2 regions of the Paenibacillus sp. FSL K6-3182 genome follow, and region 2 is predicted to be linked to the other one. Evidence: a T-box and tRNA genes for the amino acid it is inferred to sense, from the RefSeq annotation. Region 2 holds a T-box; the other holds one or more tRNA genes.

Region 1 (10,811 bases), 3.4 Mb from region 2:
AGTGCTTAGTAAGCATTTGATAAAATACTTGATAATCCATTCCAAACCTCGTCAAAGCACATGTTTTACTTTTTTAGTGTATGGGCAAACTAAACAGCCCACTGAGAGCTTCCAGACGGGATGTTTTGTTTGATATGTTTATTTATCTTTACACATATGATATTTTCGTCACTCAACATCGGAATCTACTGTTACGTTTTTCATGGTTAACCTTTAACCCTAACGGACTTGAAATCCGCTATTTCGAGAATTCAAGCTCATTACGTGGATCTAACGGACATAGGATGCGTTAATAGCTCAAAAAGTAGCCAAATTAAGCATCCTGAAACTAAATAAGAGATCCTATGTCCGTTAGTTCTACAAAAGGACGGAATTTCGGCAAATAAGGTATCTCATGTCCGTTAATTCTACATAAGGTTGGCAGCACCACTTATAAGACATCTGGTTTCTGTTTGATACGCTTATTTATGTTTACACAAATAATATTTTCGAATCAATATTGGAGTCTGCTCATGCGCTGTTCATGTTCAGCCCTAACGGACATGAAATCCGCTATTTCGAGAATTTAAGCTCGTTACGTGGATCTAACGGACATAGGATGCGTTAATAGCTCGAAAAGTAGCCTAATCAAGCATTCTGAAGCTAAATAAGAGATCCTATGTCCGTTAGTTCTCTAAAAAGACCGAATTTCAGCAAATAAGGTATCTCATGTCCGTTAATTCAACACAAGGTTGGAATCGTCGCTTATAAAGTATCCGGCTTCTGTATGGATGCATTTATTTATGTTTACATAAATAACATTTTCGGTCCAACATTGGAGTCTGCTCTTGTGCTGTTCATGTTCAGTCCTAACGGACATGAAATCCGCTATTTCGAGAATTTAAGCTCGTTACGTGGATCTAACGGACATAGGATGCGTTAATAGCTCGAAAAGTAGCCTAATCAAGCATTCTGAAGCTAAATAAGAGATCCTATGTCCGTTAGTTCTCTAAAAGGATGGAATTTCGGCAAATAAGGTATCTCATGTCCGTTTCAGCTCTTACTTGGAAGTTTTAATTGTAGAGAACCCTCGCAATTAGCTAAGAATACGTGCGCCTGCACCAATCCATCAAAACCACACTTTAAACCTTCAACTTCCGCATTAGGTGCTTAGATGTATATGCTACCTTCTAATACATGATAGTTAAACTCTATTTTCCATTACCACTCAGCAGCCAGTCTATTCCGTCATAACTTTCTATTGTCCGTTCGGTTATCCATTCCCTGAACAGTGTGATTAATGATTCCTATATGTTTATTTTCAGCAAAATAACTGTAAAGGTATTCTATGATTTCTCGAGCTTCTACATCAATAATATAATTTTTTGTACTTCGTTGATTTAGCACATTATTCTTAAGCTTTTTATATAAATTACTTTGCTGCATAAATAGCGCTTCTAAACCTATCCGTTAGACATTTTTAATCATAACTTGATATTTCAAGAATAGGTTTAAATGTTTTAGGTTCACTGTCTTTGAAACTTAGATTAATGCTTTGCGTAGAAATATTTGTAAATAAAGAAAGAATGAGGTCATTACGAATGAAAAAAACATTCCTATATGCACCAATCATTCTTGTGGCTCTGTTTTTTCTTAGCATGAATGAAGCAGGAGACGAGCTACATTGGAAAAAAATTGTAGAGAAGATTTTAGTTTTGGGCTCTGCATTTGGGGTCTTATATTTAATTAATTGGCTGACCAAAAATAAGCTTTATGTTTATTAGAATTCAAACGTGGACACTATCGAATCGATACATTTAAGTGTAACTATATTTCTCCAATTCACCTAATGCCAATAAAGGAGAATGATTTAATGAGGCGCAGAACTCGTAATAATAAGGTTGATACTTTCTTTTACAGATTGGAAGTATTTTTTGAAGTATGGATATACCTCCCTCGGCTAATTTTCCGACTATACAAATGGATATTTGATTAGCTTACATACACTTGTTTAGTACAGGGAGTCTCTAAGACGCTTCCGACTAGAATGAAATAAATGTTATGTAAGACCTGGTAAGGCGGTACTAAGCGATATGTCTTTCATGGTGAGAAGGTGTGAATTACTATCCGCCCCTCCCCTCTATGGGCTAGAGAAGGTTTCTAAGCAAGCGAGAGCTCACTAATACCCGTTTGTATGATCTATGGCATAAAACGGCGAAGCTACTGCGAGAGAGCGGTTCAGAACTCAAACAAATAGAAGAATGGTTGCTTCATTCATGCGAAGATCAGAAGATCAGAACTACAGCAGATATTTATATGCATGCTTCTGAAATAACCAGCAGAGAGGCTTCTGATCGGTTAGTATATCTTAACCCTCAAACAGTTAGTTAAAATTTCGCACCATCTTCTGCACCATATTAGGTGCAAGAGGCACTTTTATTGCAATATATAAAAACAAAAAAAAGCCTTGCTGCGCAAGGCTTTCGGGTTTAAATAGTTGGAGCGGGTGATGGGAATCGAACCCACGCTATTAGCTTGGAAGGCTAAAGTTCTACCATTGAACTACACCCGCAAAAAAAGATTATGGTCGGGACGACACGATTTGAACATGCGACCCCCTGGTCCCAAACCAGGTGCTCTACCAAGCTGAGCTACGTCCCGAAGTGTAAATGAATTGCGTCTAATGTTGGGAAAATGGCGCGGCCTAAGAGATTCGAACTCCTGGCCTTTTGATTCGTAGTCAAACGCTCTATCCAGCTGAGCTAAGGCCGCACAATTTATGGAGCGGAAGACGGGAATCGAACCCGCGACCCTCGCCTTGGCAAGGCGATGCTCTACCGCTGAGCCACTTCCGCATGTATTTCTGTCGGCCGTTCGTTTCGTTTATCATCGCGGCGACAAGTAATAATATATCACCCCTGAAAACAAAAAGCAACTGTTTTTTGAAAAAAGTTTTAAATTATTTTAAATCCCTTAAAATACATTGTTCTAAAATGGCCGAAAAGCCTTATATAGCGCGGAAATATGTGCTTTTAGACTTCATAAATCCAATCATAAAAATCAGCTTAAATGACGTTGCACCTTACTCCATTTACTCCTTCCGATTGTTCAGCTCTAATGGATAACATTTTATAAATAACGAATATAATTGGTCACTTCCCTCCCACTCGCTTCTAAGCTCAATATACTACACATGGCTTATCTAAAAGAACAAAAAACCGCATTTCCATAGGAAACGCGGTTTACAGCATTAATATTAGTTCCTATGCTCCAGCAGCAGCCAATGGTCTCTCTGACTGTGCACGGTTAATCAATGCCACTTTATCCGCAGCAGGCTGGCCGGCTAGTGCATATGGTAAGCAAAGAGGAACGCCTGTACGCGGATCAGGCACGATATCTGCCTCAATGTTAAACACTTCGCGCATAATATCCGGTGTCATAACTTCTGCAGGCGTACCTTCGCCTACAACGACACCCGTTTTAATTGCAATCATATGATGAGCATAACGTGTCGCGTGGTTCAAATCATGAACGACCATGACTACTGTGCGATTATTAGCTGCGTTTAGCTTTTGAAGCAAGTGAAGAACCTCTAGCTGATGCGCCATATCTAGGAAGGTTGTAGGCTCGTCAAGGAATAAAATATCAGTTTCCTGCGCAAGAGACATTGCAATCCATGCACGTTGACGTTGTCCGCCCGATAGATGATCAACCGGACGATCGGCAAAATCAGTCATACCTGTCGCTTCGATTGCCCACTGCACGATACTGCGGTCATCCTTAGTCATCGATCCGAAGCCCTTCTGGTATGGAAAACGACCATAAGAGACAAGCTCAGCTACTGTGAGTCCGTCCGGAGCGGTTGGATTTTGCGGCAAAATTGCCAATTGCTTCGCTACTTCCTTCGTCGATTGCTTATGGATAGACTTACCGTCCAGAAGTACACTGCCCTTCGAAGGGGTCATAATACGGGCCATTGTTTTCAAAATCGTTGATTTACCAGAGCCGTTAGCTCCTACTAGCGCCGTGATTTTCCCTTGAGGTATAGCAATGTTTAAATTCTCAACGATTAGACGGTCATCATAAGCAATATCAAGACTAGAGGTCGTTAAACGAATCATTGAACATGCACGCTCCTTCCGCTGCCTGAGGCAGACACCTTCACATTTTATATTTATATTTCAATAAGTAACGAATATTGATAACGATTATCATTTATTTTCTAATGATAATGTTTCTCATAAAAAAAGTCAATGATAATATAAATAGCATTTATTCATATCGACAAAAATAGAGCCCCATTTAAATAGAAAAGCCGCCCAACAGATTGGGACGGCTAGCTTTTATCATTATACAAAAGTTACCACTTTAGCTTCGTGCCAAATACGAGTCCATTGCTTATTAGCCTTCCAGGCGTGGTAATGAGTTTTCCTTGCGCGTACATGCCTGAGGATGCTCCTCCGTCCAAATTCATCGCCTGCTCAGCGCCAAGCTGAATCATGATTTGACTCCACTGTTTTATCGTTGCTTTGGAGACGGTAGCTATGACAACAGTCCCGTCCTTTTTGACAAGAATGCCGCTTCTGCCAGCTGCATCGGTCAATATTTTGGAGCTGCTAAACCCTTCCCCAGCTGGATTAACAGCCGGTTTCCCATCCTTCACAAGCCTAGGTCCTGCACCAATGGCGGTATGAACGCGAGACCATGCAATCGGACTTTTCGAGAGGTTGGTCATTTCGATCTTATAATCAACCTTCGTCCCCACCTTAAAGCGTGAGGCTAGCTTCTCCTCAGAGCCTGTATAAACGAGAACATATCCATCTGCTGGAATGCTGACATTCTCTTTTTTGCTTATTTTGGTCACGACACCCTTACTGACCGTTACTGAGGTGCCTTGTGCAAATCCAAGCTTAGCACCACGCTTTGGCGTGAACATAATGGCTGACGATGCGCCTGCTACAGGTGTTCGATTAATAAAATACGCATACCAGTTGTTAGGCGACTTAAAAGAACCGTCTGTTCCACCTAAAATTTTGACGCGTAGCGTATCCATAACTACATTCCCGTCCCATGTAAAACCAATCGCTGTCCCTGTATTGCCTATATGCTCCACATTGCCGTCTACAATTACCGTTCCATATGGCTCCGGAATGCCGCCATAAGCCTCGAAGTAAGTTCCGTTAATCGCTGCGTCTGCACGGTAATCTTTAGCAATCGATTGAAGCGACTGAACGACGCCTATTTTACGGCTTGCCAGGCCTGCAGTAACCGGCATTCCCTTTGGAATGGTAACGGTTTGAACCGTAAACGACTGGCCTGCTGCAACAACCTTCTTGGATTCATGCTTCACCTTTAGGTTCAAGGTAGAGGCTGTAACCTGAATAGGAAGCTTCAGTTGGCCTTTGTAGCCGCTAGCTGAAACATCTACATAAAGATTAGCTGATCCAGCTGTAACCGGGGTTACCACGCTTTTCTCATTGATGCGAACGATCGCTGGATTGTCGGAGCGATAGCTGACAGCGACTGGATCGGACAGCTTCAGCTTGTCCGTGAGCAGGAGCCGTGTATCCAGCGGCAGCTTAACCGCCGCCGCTGCTGCATAGGTGATCGCAACGGTGCGAACTGGCCCCGCTGCGATTAATGTACTTGCGGACGCATATACGAAGCGTCCGCTGCCCTGCGGCGCCACACCGCTCGCGGGAACCGCGGTGTGACCGCCGTAGGTGTACAAGATCGACCCGGCAGAGCCGTCGATCGCGTACACAGCGCCGGAACGGCCGCCGGCCAGCACCGTGCCGGCGCCAAGATCCGGCGCAAGCGCCGCGGGGCCAAAGCCTCCCGCCCCGCTGGCGCTAATGCGCCATAGTTCCGCCCCGTCTGCGAGGCGGAACGCAGCTATGCCGTTGCCGCTGCGCTCGGCGGCAACGACAATACCTTTGTCTCCGGGCACAAGCGCCGGAGACGTCCAACCGCCTGCGGGCGCTGCCGCAAGCTCGCGAGTGAAGCGGACTTTACCGTCCTCTTCATACGTAGCGATAGCTTTGCCCGCAAGCAGCATGACGCCGCCGCTCACATCGCCCGCGATCAGCTTCGCCCCAAGCAGCGTCTGCTCAAGCGACGCTTCCCATACAACTGCATTGCCGCGCACGGCATACAACACGCCATTGCTGCCCAGTACATAGACGCCGCGCTTACCTGCGGCCAGTTCCTTAACCGAGACGCCCTCTGGCAGCAGAGCAGCCTGCTGCTCTCCCACACTGCTCAGCGATAAAACAGCATGCTGATATGCGAAATAAGGAGTACCTTCCCCATCCGTCACCATGCCAGATGGCTCTAATTGTTCCTTTTTCCCTTTAAAATAATAAATACCTTTCTGACCGCCATTGCCGCCTTCATCATATTGATAAAGCCTAGCACCAGTTCCTGCGGTAAATATTTGTCCTTTTCCATTTACGGCTGGGGCGTATAGTTTCGAATATGTGTTTATTCTTTTTAATTCTTTTCCGCCATTATCTAATAAGGATAACCATCCATTATTCGTTACTACCAGCAGCTTTCCGCTCGGCATCACAATCGGAGGATATAGAGTACCCTCTGCTTTGTATCGCCAGTACTCGATTTCTGCTTTGCTGGCAGCAGAACCCTTCGCATTAGAAGCAACCGTTTTTGTCTCATTCGTCGATTCTGCCGCAGAAACTGAGGAACCCCCATAGGCTCCCTTACCACCAAATGATTCGCTTCCTGTGTAGCTCACATTCAACACTATAAAAAGCAGAATAGCTACTACTCTAACAAGCCATTTTTTTGTCTTTTGCTGCATATGACTGATCTCCTTCTCCTTCTTATGTGTAGATTCCAGTTAGTCCCAATGAACTATATCGACAGGTTTATTCTAAAAATGAAGGGATTATATGGATAATATACACCTCAAATTCTATTGAGTAATAAGTTGGCATCCTGTAGGTCCCTATGTTACGATCACAAAAACCATGTCTACAAATCTAGCAATGGGATTACTATTTCTTTATATAAAACACTAATTCCATTTACTATTTATCCTCACAACAATTAACCTTGCACATTTTTAACCCCATACAATTGAGTAGGATCACCTTACTGTAGAGGTAGATCGTGTTTTGAACAAGCTATCCTAAGCAAACATAAAAGGAGGATTATAACCAATATGCAAACCACTAGATGCAAGCTGGACCCATTACAACAATCAGATTTAAAATACATGCAAAGGATATATTCGAGTCATGAGGTCAGAAAATACTTAGGCGGAGTTGTACCAGAGGAATATCATCTAAATAAGTTTCTAGATGCTTTAGAGCGCTCTTCAACGAAGGAGTCAAACATTTGGACGGTTAGATTAAAAGAAAACAATGATTTTATTGGGGTTGTTTCCTTAGATAATCACATAGACGGAAGGTTTAAGGAAATCAGCTATGAATTTCTTCCGCAAAGCTGGGGTAGCGGCTACGCAGCCGAGGTAGTCGGTCAATTATTAATGTACGCACTTCATGAATTAAAGCTTGGTAAAGTAATAGCTGAGACACAAACAGCAAATACTGCTTCCTGCAGGCTCTTTGAGAAGGTAGGCATGCGATTAGAGCATAAGCTGCAAAGATATGGTGCTGAACAAGCGCTATACAGCTTCATTGATCCGGGCTTTTCGATTAATGGATGTGGATGATAAGCGTGGTTATAAAATCAAGCATGATGGATGATTACTACATAATTATTACACTTATATAAACAGCAAAAAACCCTTGTTCGCCAAGGGTTTCTTCATGGTATGGTGCGCGTAGAGGGACTTGAACCCCCACGGTCGCCCGCTAGATCCTAAGTCTAGTGCGTCTGCCAATTCCGCCATACGCGCAAATGTGATTCTTTGAAGCTTAACCATGTTTTGCAGGGCTTCCACCTACATTACTCTGTTGACATACAGAGTGCTTCCCTATGAAGGGTGTTAAAGATGGTGCGCGTAGAGGGACTTGAACCCCCACGGTCGCCCGCTAGATCCTAAGTCTAGTGCGTCTGCCAATTCCGCCATACGCGCGCATGTGAGATAAAAAAATGGTGAGTCATGTAGGATTCGAACCTACGACACCCTGATTAAAAGTCAGGTGCTCTACCAACTGAGCTAATGACTCATAGTATAAGTGGCTGGGGATTCAGGGATCGAACCTGAGAATGACGGAGTCAAAGTCCGTTGCCTTACCGCTTGGCTAATCCCCAATAGCGATATGGTGGACGCTGACGGGATCGAACCGCCGACCCTCTGCTTGTAAGGCAGATGCTCTCCCAGCTGAGCTAAGCGTCCAAGGATAAAGGCGCCATTTGTAAAAATAATTTGGTGACCCGTAGGGGACTCGAACCCCTGTTACCTCCGTGAAAGGGAGGTGTCTTAACCACTTGACCAACGGGCCATGCTAAAATTGATGCTTGTCCTTACAGTTGAAAGTTTTCTGGAGCTCTCAACCGGATTCGAACCGGTGACCTCATCCTTACCATGGATGCACTCTACCTACTGAGCTATGAGAGCATAATGGCTCCCCGAACAGGACTCGAACCTGTGACAACTCGATTAACAGTCGAGTGCTCTACCAACTGAGCTATCAGGGAACATTGTATTTTGAGTTGAATGTTATTAAAGCTTCAACTTCAAAATAGGCACGGTTGAATATCAAGGCGTATTGCGCCTTGAAAACTGGATACGAAAGATTAGGCTTGCTGAAGCCTTTTTAGCTGCTGTCTACTGGATGTATGGGTCACAGTAAACGTGTTTAGGATAAGCCCTCGACCGATTAGTATTCGTCAGCTACACACATTGCTGTGCTTCCACCCCGAACCTATCAACCTCGTCGTCTTCAAGGGGTCTTACATACTGGGAAATCTCATCTTGAGGGGGGCTTCACGCTTAGATGCTTTCAGCGCTTATCCCGTCCGTACTTGGCTACCCAGCGGTGCTCCTGGCGGAACAACTGGTACACCAGCGGTACGTCCATCCCGGTCCTCTCGTACTAAGGACAGCTCCTCTCAAATTTCCTGCGCCCGCGACAGATAGGGACCGAACTGTCTCACGACGTTCTGAACCCAGCTCGCGTACCGCTTTAATGGGCGAACAGCCCAACCCTTGGGACCTACTTCAGCCCCAGGATGCGATGAGCCGACATCGAGGTGCCAAACCTCCCCGTCGATGTGGACTCTTGGGGGAGATAAGCCTGTTATCCCCAGGGTAGCTTTTATCCGTTGAGCGATGGCCCTTCCATTCGGTACCACCGGATCACTAAGCCCTACTTTCGTACCTGCTCGACTTGTAGGTCTCGCAGTCAAGCTCCCTTATGCCTTTGCACTCTTCGAATGATTTCCAACCATTCTGAGGGAACCTTTGGGCGCCTCCGTTACATTTTAGGAGGCGACCGCCCCAGTCAAACTGTCCACCTGACACGGTCCCCGAACCGGTTTCACGGTTCTAGGTTAGAACTCCGATACGATCAGGGTGGTATCCCAACGTTGCCTCCACACAAGCTGGCGCTCATGCTTCAAAGGCTCCCACCTATCCTGTACAGATCGTACCAAAGTTCAATATCAAGTTACAGTAAAGCTCCATGGGGTCTTTCCGTCTTGTCGCGGGTAACCTGCATCTTCACAGGTATTAAAATTTCACCGGATCTCTCGTTGAGACAGCGCCCAAGTCGTTACGCCATTCGTGCGGGTCAGAATTTACCTGACAAGGAATTTCGCTACCTTAGGACCGTTATAGTTACGGCCGCCGTTTACTGGGGCTTCGGTTCACAGCTTCGGGTTACCCCTAACCGCTCCCCTTAACCTTCCAGCACCGGGCAGGCGTCAGCCCGTATACTTCGCCTTACGGCTTCGCACAGACCTGTGTTTTTGCTAAACAGTCGCTTGGGCCTTTTCACTGCGGCCCCCTCGGGCTATTCACCCTACCGAGGCACCCCTTCTCCCGAAGTTACGGGGTCATTTTGCCGAGTTCCTTAACGAGAGTTCTTCCGCGCGCCTTAGCATGCTCTGCTCGCCTACCTGTGTCGGTTTGCGGTACGGGCACCTAGATCTCACTAGAGGCTTTTCTTGACAGCCGGAGTACATGACCTTCGCTACTGCAATTTTCGCTCCCCATCACAGCCCAGCCTTATGATCGACGGATTTGCCTATCGATCAGCCTCACTGCTTGGACGGACTATTCCATCAGTCCGCGTCACTGCCCTTCTGTGTCACCCCATTGCTCAAACAATCTTCGGTGGTACAGGAATTTCAACCTGTTGTCCATCCACTACGCCTTTCGGCCTCGCGTTAGGTCCCGACTTACCCTGAGAGGACGAGCCTTCCTCAGGAACCCTTAGGCTTTCGGCGGACAAGATTCTCACTTGTCTTTTCGTTACTCATACCGGCATTCTCACTTGAATACAGTCCACCAGTCCTCACGGTCCAACTTCAATCCGTATTCAACGCTCCCCTACCCAAGTACCTAATGGTACATGTCATAGCTTCGGTGGTGTGTTTAGCCCCGTTACATTTTCGGCGCAGAGTCACTCGACCAGTGAGCTATTACGCACTCTTTAAATGATGGCTGCTTCTAAGCCAACATCCTGGTTGTCTTTGCAACTCCACATCCTTTCCCACTTAACACACACTTGGGGACCTTAGCTGATGATCTGGGCTGTTTCCCTCTTGACAATGGATCTTAGCACTCACTGTCTGACTCCCGAGTAGCACGTCTATGGCATTCGGAGTTTGACTGGACTTGGTAACCCTTGGCGGGCCCCGCACCCAATCAGTGCTCTACCTCCACGACGCTCATTCCT
Region 2 (10,811 bases):
CCTTGCCTGCCTGACATCGCATACGCATGCTTGCCGTCTGACGTATCGATACCTAAACCACTTGCCGTATTTGGGCTTAATGCAACAACACCATAACTGACATGTTTCAACTGTTCTGCTTGCTCCTGAAAACCCAAAGCGAGCAATGCTTGTTTAACCATAGCTTGAGGATACTCTTGGCGCTGATCAATTACGTTTATGACCATATCCGCATGACCGATTTTTTTCCTTGCACCGCTTGTATGCGTTGACCACAGACCATCAGAAAACTTCTGGTAACGGAAATCGTTATCGAGCAATCCAAACTTCCACAGATGGTAAGCAATATCTTTGGCCGTATAAGTCAAAATACCGTTTGAGCGAACGAGCACTTTATCTGCGTGGAAATCCGATTGTTCCTCTGGTTCTCCGTTTTCATCAGAATGCTTCAGCACATAACAGCCCTTCAGCTTCCCTTCTGTTTCCTTGCGGAATATTCCCGTTGATTGCAGCAGTTCAAACGCGCGAGCCCAGAAGCCTTCACGCACAATATTGCTTTCCCATACTAGAACATCATAAGTGATGCCAAACTGCTTCATTTCCTCGACATGCTCGCGTACAATTCTTTCTGCGACCAACAAGCCCATCCATGCTACATTCGAATGCCCTTCTTCCAGCTCTGCAAGAACCTTGGTACGTTGTTCAAGCAATTCTGGCTGCTCTTTATAAGCCCGATTAATGCTTGAATACGTATCCCAGCAAAAATCCCCAAAACGCTCATAAGGCAGCACCGACTTTGTCTGAAGAATGCCTACCACCGTATCCGCCAATTGGTTGCCTAGATCATCAATGTAGTTATGCACCTCAACCTGATGACCCGTCCTTTTGAGCATTCGCGCAATCGTATCGCCTACGCAGGAATTACGCAAATGACCAATATGCGCTGATTTATTTGGATTGATAGATGTATGCTCAACAAGCACTTTTTTGTTAACTGTCGTTTTCTGCGAAGATAGCTGATCTGCATTGACTGCCCACCAAGACCAATTCACATAGAAATTAAGAAACCCGGGTGAAGCAATTTCAATCTTTTTTATGGATGAGGAAAGACTTGGATGCTTGATTAATTTTTGTTTGAAGTCGTCTGCAATCAATGAAGGTGCACGTTTTAAAAGCCTTGCCAGCTGCATTGCAATATTGCTGCTATAATCGCCATGCGCTAAGTTAACGGGATGCTCGACCGCAATTTTGAAATTTTCAGGTCGCTCTGTACGTCCCTCTTCCAGCATGCCTTGCGTTATTTCTTCAATTGCTCCAATAATCAACTTATGAATCATTGTAATTCCTCCTATTATCAAAATAAAAAAGGCCCCCGTCTCTAAAATAAGAGACGAGAGCCATAAAGATCCCGTGGTACCACTCTAAGTGCCAAGCCTGATAAGCAGCTTGACCCCTCATTTTCGTAACGGTCAATGACCGGATTTGCCTACTAAGTAACTTCGTTCGTTTCGGCAAACCATTTCATGGGCCCGCTTCATCTAAGACATCCGTACCGGCTTCCACTAACCCGGCTCGCTGCAACTATCGGTCCTAGACTACTGTCCCAATCGCTAATGTTGTTATTTCCAACTCATATGCTTAGAAGTATTTATACAGGAAGTGTATCTCGGTGTCAAGTCTCGCTGCATTTTTCGAACTATAACTTCCGTTTGTTCAACGTTTCATCATCCCACACTTGCACTTCAATGTATCTTTCTGGTCCTCTTTCTCCCTTGGCATTCCATTCTTGTGGTAATCCAAATTCTCTTACTACTTCAAAGATCTCGTTCATAGTATAGACCTGACCTCGATAAGGCTTTCCGTCTTGGAGCCTCATCGTCGGAAACAAATCTCCATAAGTAAAACTAATCGTATTTGGCTCGAAATTCGACATTGGAAATTGCAGTACTTTACCTGCTGGATACCATTCTAAGAGCCATGGACATTCCCCGAGAGTCATATAATGGGGAAACTTCCGAATGGGCATGCCGCCTTTATCTATAAATAAATCTCTTGCTTTTAATTCGAGACTCCGTCGAATTTCCAGATAATCCGTGGACCGTTTGCTAGCGAAGCCTTTATTTTGAACAATGATTTCGTTTAAAACACGATCTGCTTCCTCTGGATTTAAGTCTGATAAATTGCGGAATGGACCAGTCGATTCATCATAGTAGTGATACAAGAATTCAAGCATGCCTATATTCCCCCAATCCATAAAAAGTATAATACTACTTATGGTTGCTTTTCAATATGGAAAATAGTAGAATTATTTATAGAACGTATGTTCTCATTGATAACAAAGGAGTTGCACCTTATGTTTAAGAAACTAGAATGCGTTTGCATTCACACGATCGAAATTGAGAAATCTCTTGCCTTTTACACTGCGATGGGTCTAACTGAAAGCTGGAAAATAGAACGAGCATTAGAGGATGGGTTTGTTTGGAAAATCATCGGTCTAAAATTTCCAATGAAGGACAGCTCTGAACTTGTTCTTAGCAATCATCCTGACAACAAATTTACTGAAGTTGAAATTCTGGTTGAAGATGTCCGTGAAGCACACAACGAGTTAAGCAAAAATGAAGAAATTCAATGGATTAGAACACCCTTTGCTACGGAGTCTGGACATGTCGCTGTATTCGAAGCCCCTGATGGCAACGTTTTCGTTCTAGTTGGAAAATAAACCAAAAGCCGTTAAGAAGAGTTGTATATGGGCGAGCCCCCGAATGGGTCCAGCACTCATATCCCAACAAACATCTTATCGGCTCTTTTTTAACTCATTTCTATTAGAAATTCATAGAAGTTATTTCGTAGATTTTTGCAGCAACTGATATAAAATAACAGCTGCTTGTGCACGGCTTGCCGTTTGATTTGGTGCAAATCTGCCATTGCCCATGCCATTAATTGTACCTGCTGCTTGCAGCATGGCTACAGCCTCTTTGGCATATTCAGCAATTGCTGCTGCATCATTGAACTCGGCTTTATCGTTCACTTGTTCTAACGTTATGCCTGCTTTTTGCAACGCTCTGTATGCCATTGCTGCCATATCCTGACGGTTAATTTTATCATTAATGCCAAATGTCCCATCTGACAACCCTGTAACAATGCCTAATTGCTGAGCTGAAGCAGCTGAATTATAATACCAAGCGCCTTCCTTCACATCATGGAATGTGCTGATCGCTCCTGTTTGCTTCAGGTTTAGCGTTTGAATAAGCATATGGATAAACTCTGCTCTCGTCACTGAACGATTAGGCTCGAAAGCTTGTGAAGATGCACCTGTAACGATGCCACGAGCTGCAAGCCCGATAATACTGTCTTTCGCCCATGAAACGGAAGATATATCTTTAAAGCTTACATCGATTGAAAGGGCTGCAAATTTACTAAAATGAGTCGTATTAAACTTGGCTATACCTGTAACAGCATCGTATCTGCTATTCGCAAGTACTTCAAGCTTCCCGTCCTCAGAAATATACAGTATGACGATTTGATTTGCATTTTCGCCATTCTTCAACTCGTAAGGCACAGATACATTTACAGATAGACCATTACCAAACTGGCTTATCATCTTGCCGCCAATGATTAAGCTGAAATCATAAACCGCATTCGTTCCAATCTGTTCACGAACCTCGCTAGACAGTGTATCGGCTGCGATTTTATTAACAATGAGTTCAATATTTCCTGTCGATTCAGTGGCATCTAATAATGAAATCGGCAATTGAACAGTAGCAAGGCCAGCGTTGAATTCGATGATTTTAATACCTGCCGTTTTCGCAGCTTGAACTTGCTCAACAGAAATATTGAAAGCGACCTGCTTCGCCTTATCTACAGCTTTAGCCTGGAATTTCAATAAACCAGCTTTAGCATCTGCAATAGCAGCTTTCACATCGGCAGCACTGATAGATGCCTTAGCATTGCCGTTCGCATCTATAGTAGCATTAATTTCTCCTGGCTTATTAGCAGGAATGCTGCCTGTGTTGCCGTTGCCGCCAGGACCTGGGTCTCCTCCGCCATCAGGCTTGCCAGCTAATACAAGCACACCTAATCGTGAGGTGTTCTCATAAGAATTTCCTGTAGGATCGTTCCACATCCATACACTATCTCTTTTACCCGTACCGTTATCATCATTGTTGACCTGTAGATCAAAACCAATGATCGTCTCGTTGCTTGGAGTGATCAAATCCAAGTTGATTGCAGCCTCTACAATGTAACCGGTAGCAATATTATCAGCCCCATAAACTGTCTTCGTCACCGAAGTGTAGTTGTCATGAGAGGCATGACCGCCAACCGTATGCAGATTTTTGTAATTAATTCGATACTGGCCATCATCACCCTCATAAGCGCTAGTTTTTCCATTGTTTTGATCTACGAAAACTTCAATGGAATCATGTTCCCATGGGTTTGGACTCGCATCCGATAATTTTTTGTCGGTTACCAAAGCATAAACATAAAGATGCTTATCGTCCCACATCGTATAAAATTCAGCTTTAGAGCCTTCGCCGCCTTCTACTTTAACTTGGGTAGCAAGCTTGCTCGCGCTCGCCCACATTGCATCCATTTCACCGTCGAGAATAGGCGTGCCATATTTTGCAGTTGATACTTTTGTTCCTGAGATAAGCGTCAACTCGCCATAACCGCTGCTATTCTGATCTTGATTGTTTCCAAGATCGCTCCACGAAATGATACTGCCATTCTTGCCATGCTCAGTACCGTCATCTGAACCAGAATCTGTGACGCGAATATCATAAGATACTTTGCTGTCCAATGTGCTTCCGCTTAACGGAATAGCAGCAGTAATCGTGTAACCTTTATTCGTTTCTACAGCGTTAGCTGCCCCTCTTTCAACCGATACCTTTTTAATTTCATTTCCGCTCTTCACGAACAAATCGACCTTATCACCAACAAATTTCGATGGATCAGTCACGATTGCCTTTACATAGATATTATTTTCATCCCACAGCACTTTCATCGCAGCTTCTAATACGCCGCTCTTCTCCAATGAAATAGCTGGAATTGTACTCCAGAAAATATCATTGATGTTGCTTGGGTTTGGACTTCCATTTGCAGCATTTGCCGTTTTCTTCACCGCTACCAGCTTCGTTGGATCAACCATTCCCCAATAAGCAGGTTTCGCTTGGAAGTTTTTATCGAAAGCAAATGGCGCGTCTTGACGAGTGACCGGACGATTGTGGAGCCATGTATGGTCGTCAGCGATACCCCAGAAGGTAACATTGCTTATCCAGCCTTCTGGATTTTCTGCTGTCCTGCCCAGATCATCCAATTTCTTCAATTCTTCGAATAGCTCTTTAAAACGGTAGCCTTGTTTGGCAAGCAAATCTTGAGGCACTTCTTGGTAGGCATCCGTGTTGTTCGAATAAACCGAGACATCAAATTCAGTTAATTGGTTGTCGAATCCGGCCTCACCGAACATCTTAATTGAATTAGAAATTTGCTGAATTGACGGTCCGCTAATGTTAATATGAGTTTGGTGGCCAACCGAATCAATAGGCACACCTTCTGCTTTTAATCTCTTTGCAAGGTTTAATAAAAAGTTTGCTTTTTGCGGATTATTTGTTCCGTAATCATTAATAACTAGCTTGGAATCCTTAGCCTTTGCATATTTTATCGGGTCTTGCGCATATAACTCATCGAGCAATCTACGCGTTTCAGTAAAGGCAACTTTAATGAAATCCTCGCCTGTTAATTGATACCATAAACTATTACGCATACCATTCGGTCTGCCTTCATCAATGACCTCATTCACGACATCCCAATCCGTTGCGACGTCTGCATATCTTGGCACCACAACGCTTAAAAAATCTTTTAGCCGACTGAGAACAAGCTCTTTGTTTTCTGGAGTTGGACTCAATACGGTGCCATTATCATCGTTAAACATCCAGTTTGCTGCTTGTTCATGCCACACAAGTGTGTGGAATCGCATGTTCACTTTGTTGTCTCTTGCGTATTTGGCAAGCCTGTCTGCACTCTCGAAATTGTAAGTTCCCTTTGTTGAATTAATTGAACCAGGCTTCATTGCATTCTCAGCAACGACTGAACTGAAATGCATATCTAGAAGTTCTCTGCTTTTCCCTTCAAGCTGAATCGGCTCTAGCGCTGCCCCTACTTTGAAATAATTTTGATAAACATCCTTCAGCTTCGCTAGATCTGTCTGAACAGGTAGGGATGTCTTAGGCGGCAGTTCCGTCATTAAGACCTTAATATCGTCGATATAATAAGCGTCACTTACTCCCGAACTTTCAACATAGAAGCTTAAATCTGTTAAATTTGAATTGAAACTAAATGTCCCCTTGAGCTGTACCCAATCTGTCGAAGCTACTGCTGCTGAAGCAATGCTTACCCAGCTCTTGGATCCACTCGCATCCAGTTCAGCCGATAACTTTATCGTTCTGGAAGCCGAAGGCACTTCAGTAAGCTTGACGAAAGCTGTAACCTCATATTTTGCATTTTTCGTCATTTTGTCGACTACACTAACGGTCGGCCCGTTCCAGTCCAACGTACGGCCTGTCGTTTTCAAGCTGTATTGGCCTGACTTTTGCTGTTCTTGCGATACCGTTACGGCTACGCCATCTCCTCTTGGTTTCCAGCCTTCGATTGTACCATCATCGAAGTTATAGCCGAATTCCAATGGCCCAATCGGAGTTCCTCCACCACTGCCGGGATTATCAGTTGGCGTATGATCTACAATCAAGAGATCATCAATAAACACGTCAGCAGTCGACGAAACTGTCTCCAAATACATCGTCATAGCTTTTGAGCCAGTAGGCCTCGTATACGATGTTTTGGAGAAGGTTGTCCAGCTTTGATCATCAATGTTCTGGTTGCCCACGATCCAATCAAAGTCATTCGTTTGATCAGTCATTCTCATCGTAACATGTGCTTGATCAGTACCCGCTCCAAGCTTTACTTTGAACGAAATATCGTAACTATGTCCCTCTTGAAGCAAAGCATTGAGCTCAATGCTCGGGCTGCAGCTAACACTCCCACGCCCAGATAACTTTAACGATTTTGATCCCGTTGCGGCCTGCTCTGAAGAAACGGCTGCCTGCGCAGTGCCTCCGCTGCAATTAAACGGCTGCCAGCTGCCAGCATTTCCATCCTCAAACCCATTTTGAAGCACTGTTGTTGCTGCAGCTTGAGCTGTGTTCTCGAATCTTCCTATCGGCGTCAGCATACCGAAGAGCAAAATGAACGCCAATAGCATACTTAACTTCCTTCGCATTTCCATCCCCCTTGTCATAAATATAGACTGATAACGCTTACAAAAAAATCTTATCAAAACAGAAAGGGATAAAATACCTGAAGAAATATAGATTGTACCCTAAAAATATTTGTTATATTTATTACTTTAACTAGAGGTTTACAGTTTACAAGGGATGAGTACCACCTAACGCAGTCGACAATTATTTCGCACAAAAAAGACCCTTATCTCAAAAATGAGAAAAGGGTTTAACCATTATTATCATTACTTTTAGTTGAAAATTGCATAATACGGAACCTGCACATTAGCGAGTTCAACAAGCTTTACATGCATTTTTGTTCATTTTCTGCAACTCCATTATTATCAATGATTAACTTCGCGCTCCCTGAAAGTGATTCGGTATAACCGCAGGCGACAGTCTCCTTCGTCATTCCCCTGTCATCCGTATATTTCAAGTATACGGCGCCTTCACCTGTTAATTTCAATTGCGGTTTTATTCGAACCGTGTCGCCAGCTTTAATTATTTTTGCATAGCTATGCTTTTCAGAGCTTGAGATAATTCCAGTTTCAACCGAAACGATATCATAATCCGATTGATTATTAATCGTCACAGAGAAGCTCTGCAGCATTCCGAAATTGTCAGTATTTGTTCTAAGCCAGTTGAATAAAAAAATGACAAGCAGCAAAGAGAAAACGCCCAAAAACATATATCCTATTTTCTTGCTCATTATGGCTCCTCCCTCTCTTCAAGGTGTTGATCTGATTATCGATGCGTTTTTCCTAAATATGTATGAATCCTCACTTCTGCCTGATATGTAATAAGACACTCTTTCTATTAAAAAAGTAACATGTCATTAAAAAAATGTTTCAAAAGAAGGGTCTTCCAAAAAGTTAACTTCGGAATCCATAACCAAGTTTTACATAATCTTATCTTAGAAAAAAGAACCTTCGTATCTACTTTCACTGTGACTTGTAAGGTTCTTTCTACATCCATAAAGTCTACTCGCTCACGCACTTTTGGGGACAGTTTCTAAACTTAGAATTTTGTTCTACAAAATAAAATAGCCTGTGGCCTGTTGTTCCACTAGGAACAAACAGGCACGCAGGCCAAGTACAATGAAATTTATAGTTGTGGCCATTAGGCCATATTAATTTGCTATAGTCTGTTCATTTATTACATCTATTGCTCGGTTAAAATAATCGGACCATTTTCTGTAATAGCAAGCGTGTGCTCGTATTGCGCAGATAAACCGCCATCGATCGTTCTAGCCGTCCATCCGTCTTCATCGATTTTGCTGTGGTACTTCCCAGTATTAAGCATAGGCTCAATTGTCAAAACCATCCCGGCCTTTAAACGTGTTCCGCGATTCGGCGGGCCATAATGAGGCACTTGAGGCTCCTCATGCATTTTCTGACCAATACCGTGACCTATAAAATCTCTTACAACCGAGAAACCTTGTGCTTCCGCAAAAACTTGAATCGCGTGAGATATGTCTCCGATTCTGTTTCCGACTACAGCCTGCTCTATCCCTTTATAAAGGGATTCCTTTGTCACATCAAGCAGCTTTTGCGATGTTTCCGATATATTTCCGACTGCATAAGACCAAGCGGAATCCGCTAACCAACCGTCTAAATTAACCACCATATCAATGGTTACGATATCACCATCGACTAATGCCCGCTCACTTGGAAAACCGTGGCATATTACATCATTAACCGAGGCACATGTTGCAAAAGGGTAGCCGTGATATCCTTTTTGCTCGGGAGTAGCTCCATTTTTTTGCAAAAAAGCTTCGACAAATTTATCAATCTCCAACGTCGTTTTGCCGGCTTGAATAAATGTTCGCAGTTCCCGGTGGCAAGCAGCTAAAATTTCACCAGCTTTTTTCATCTTTGCTATTTCTTCACTCGTCTTGATAACAATCATTTCAATCACCCAATCCTTTACTTCTTGGACAATGATGCCTGAAGTATTTTTCTAAAAAACAGTGTGATTCTAAGGATACCTCAAATGGTCAAAAAAATATATCCAAACTGCACAAAAACCGTCAGCATTTTGTCAGTTGTGTGTTCTCATTATATGTGCAAATGTCTCTGCGTGTGTAGAGAGGCATTTTAAGGTTTTACCCTTTTTGGGAGAGATAGCAGCTTATCGCGAAGCTCGATATATGCATGATCCCAGCCCATTTTCGCAAAAAAACGAAGACCGTCCAGACCTTTAAAGTATCGAGCTCCAATAAGCCGTTCTTTAAAGTTTTCGATTGGTTTGCCTATATGCTCATAATGAACACGGAATGCTTCGCCCAAATCTATCCCAGGTATTGCTTCTTCTATCGTCGCTATATCGATCATAAAGTCGCCGTAGATGAACCCAGCATCTATAATTCCGGTAATGCTGCTGCCATCAGAAATAATATTCCACTCATGACAATCATTATGAACAAAATGTCTATGCGCTGCGTTATAGCTGCAAAATGCCAACAGCCTCGAATATATCTCTTCAAAAACATCACGCTCTAAACAGGTCGTCTGAAACAGCTCATGCCAGTTTTCCCAAAAGGTTCCCTCCTGATTCTCTGCAAAAGACGCTGCTACAAATGACTCCCAATCAGCATATTGACCATTTTTCCCGTCGATGACCGGGCCATATCCTGTTGTTTGTCCTAATTGAACCTGATTCATCTTGGAAATGACATGAACCAGATCCGGCACAACGGCCATTTTCTGGTCAGCCTGCAAATCCGCCAGTACGATTCCAAGCTTTCGCTCTGAAATACAATAGGAGAAATGCCGCTCTTCACCGATACCACAAACTTTCGGATAAGGCAACTCCTGTGAAGAAAGCAGATTTGAAATCGTCTCTTCCTGCAGAAATGATTCCTTGGATGAATTGAAGCGAATTACATACGGTTCATTTGCCCATTCGAAGAAAAAAACGCTGCTGAAATTACCGCCCTCATTAGCCATAATATGGCTTACTGCGCTTCCAAAGTGACGCAGCAGCACCGTATTCACTTCTTGAATCGATAAACTGGGTTTCGTATGCGACATAATCAAGCCCCCCAATAATTTGGATTAAATATAGCTTGATTTCATTAATCGCAGCAAGAGAAACAATAGATATATTCATTTGATACTTATTCCTCAAGTGATCTATTCCTGTATTCGATTATACAAATAAAAAAAGCCCGCAATGGGCTTTTTTAGAAACCTATTATTCTATTATTCTCCAGAAGCTACTTCGCCTTGCCATTGAAGCATGCCGCCAGCTACGTTTACTACTTTAAAACCTTGAGATTCGAGATAATCACAAGCTTTCCCGCTGCGGCCGCCGCTGCGGCAAATAATAATGATCTCTTCTTCCCCTTGCTGAAACTCATCAATCCGCTCTTGGAGCGCTGATAGCGGAATGCTGCGTGCTTCTTTAATATGGCCTTCTTGCCACTCCTCTGTTTCACGAACATCAACTAGATTTAAGGTTTTACCTTCCTTCAACTGGCTCTCTAACTCGGCTGTCGTAATCTCTGAGTACATGTTACCCATCCCTTCAAGCGATGCATTTAAATTTTCATTTACAAGC

The links. A T-box is a leader RNA that pairs with one kind of tRNA and senses whether it is charged. The one in region 2 lies ahead of argS (arginine--tRNA ligase), so its partner is inferred to be a tRNA-Arg.
Region 1: it encodes a tRNA-Arg, which carries the amino acid that the T-box ahead of argS (arginine--tRNA ligase) is inferred to sense. The anticodon was not compared.

Annotation. Positions count from the first base shown of each region.
Region 1 is NZ_CP150265.1:6,860,619-6,871,429, forward strand. It holds gene MHH56_RS29940 (hypothetical protein) at 1,581-1,763, shown strand; tRNA gene MHH56_RS29945 (tRNA-Gly) at 2,478-2,551, opposite strand; tRNA gene MHH56_RS29950 (tRNA-Pro) at 2,564-2,640, opposite strand; tRNA gene MHH56_RS29955 (tRNA-Arg) at 2,675-2,751, opposite strand; tRNA gene MHH56_RS29960 (tRNA-Gly) at 2,760-2,834, opposite strand; gene MHH56_RS29965 (ABC transporter ATP-binding protein) at 3,243-4,100, opposite strand; gene MHH56_RS29970 (phosphodiester glycosidase family protein) at 4,340-6,799, opposite strand; gene MHH56_RS29975 (GNAT family N-acetyltransferase) at 7,163-7,675, shown strand; tRNA gene MHH56_RS29980 (tRNA-Leu) at 7,779-7,861, opposite strand; tRNA gene MHH56_RS29985 (tRNA-Leu) at 7,959-8,041, opposite strand; tRNA gene MHH56_RS29990 (tRNA-Lys) at 8,060-8,135, opposite strand; tRNA gene MHH56_RS29995 (tRNA-Gln) at 8,146-8,220, opposite strand; tRNA gene MHH56_RS30000 (tRNA-Val) at 8,230-8,305, opposite strand; tRNA gene MHH56_RS30005 (tRNA-Glu) at 8,337-8,411, opposite strand; tRNA gene MHH56_RS30010 (tRNA-Thr) at 8,452-8,527, opposite strand; tRNA gene MHH56_RS30015 (tRNA-Asn) at 8,532-8,607, opposite strand; rRNA gene MHH56_RS30020 (23S ribosomal RNA) at 8,770-10,811, opposite strand, start outside.
Region 2 is NZ_CP150265.1:3,451,928-3,462,738, reverse strand. It holds gene argS (arginine--tRNA ligase) at 1-1,316, opposite strand, end outside; T-box leader at 1,363-1,599, opposite strand; gene MHH56_RS15030 (hypothetical protein) at 1,676-2,212, opposite strand; gene MHH56_RS15025 (VOC family protein) at 2,333-2,698, shown strand; gene MHH56_RS15020 (endo-1,4-beta-xylanase) at 2,819-7,228, opposite strand; gene MHH56_RS15015 (hypothetical protein) at 7,555-7,959, opposite strand; gene map (type I methionyl aminopeptidase) at 8,412-9,158, opposite strand; gene MHH56_RS15005 (aminoglycoside phosphotransferase family protein) at 9,347-10,282, opposite strand; gene MHH56_RS15000 (rhodanese-like domain-containing protein) at 10,454-10,811, opposite strand, start outside.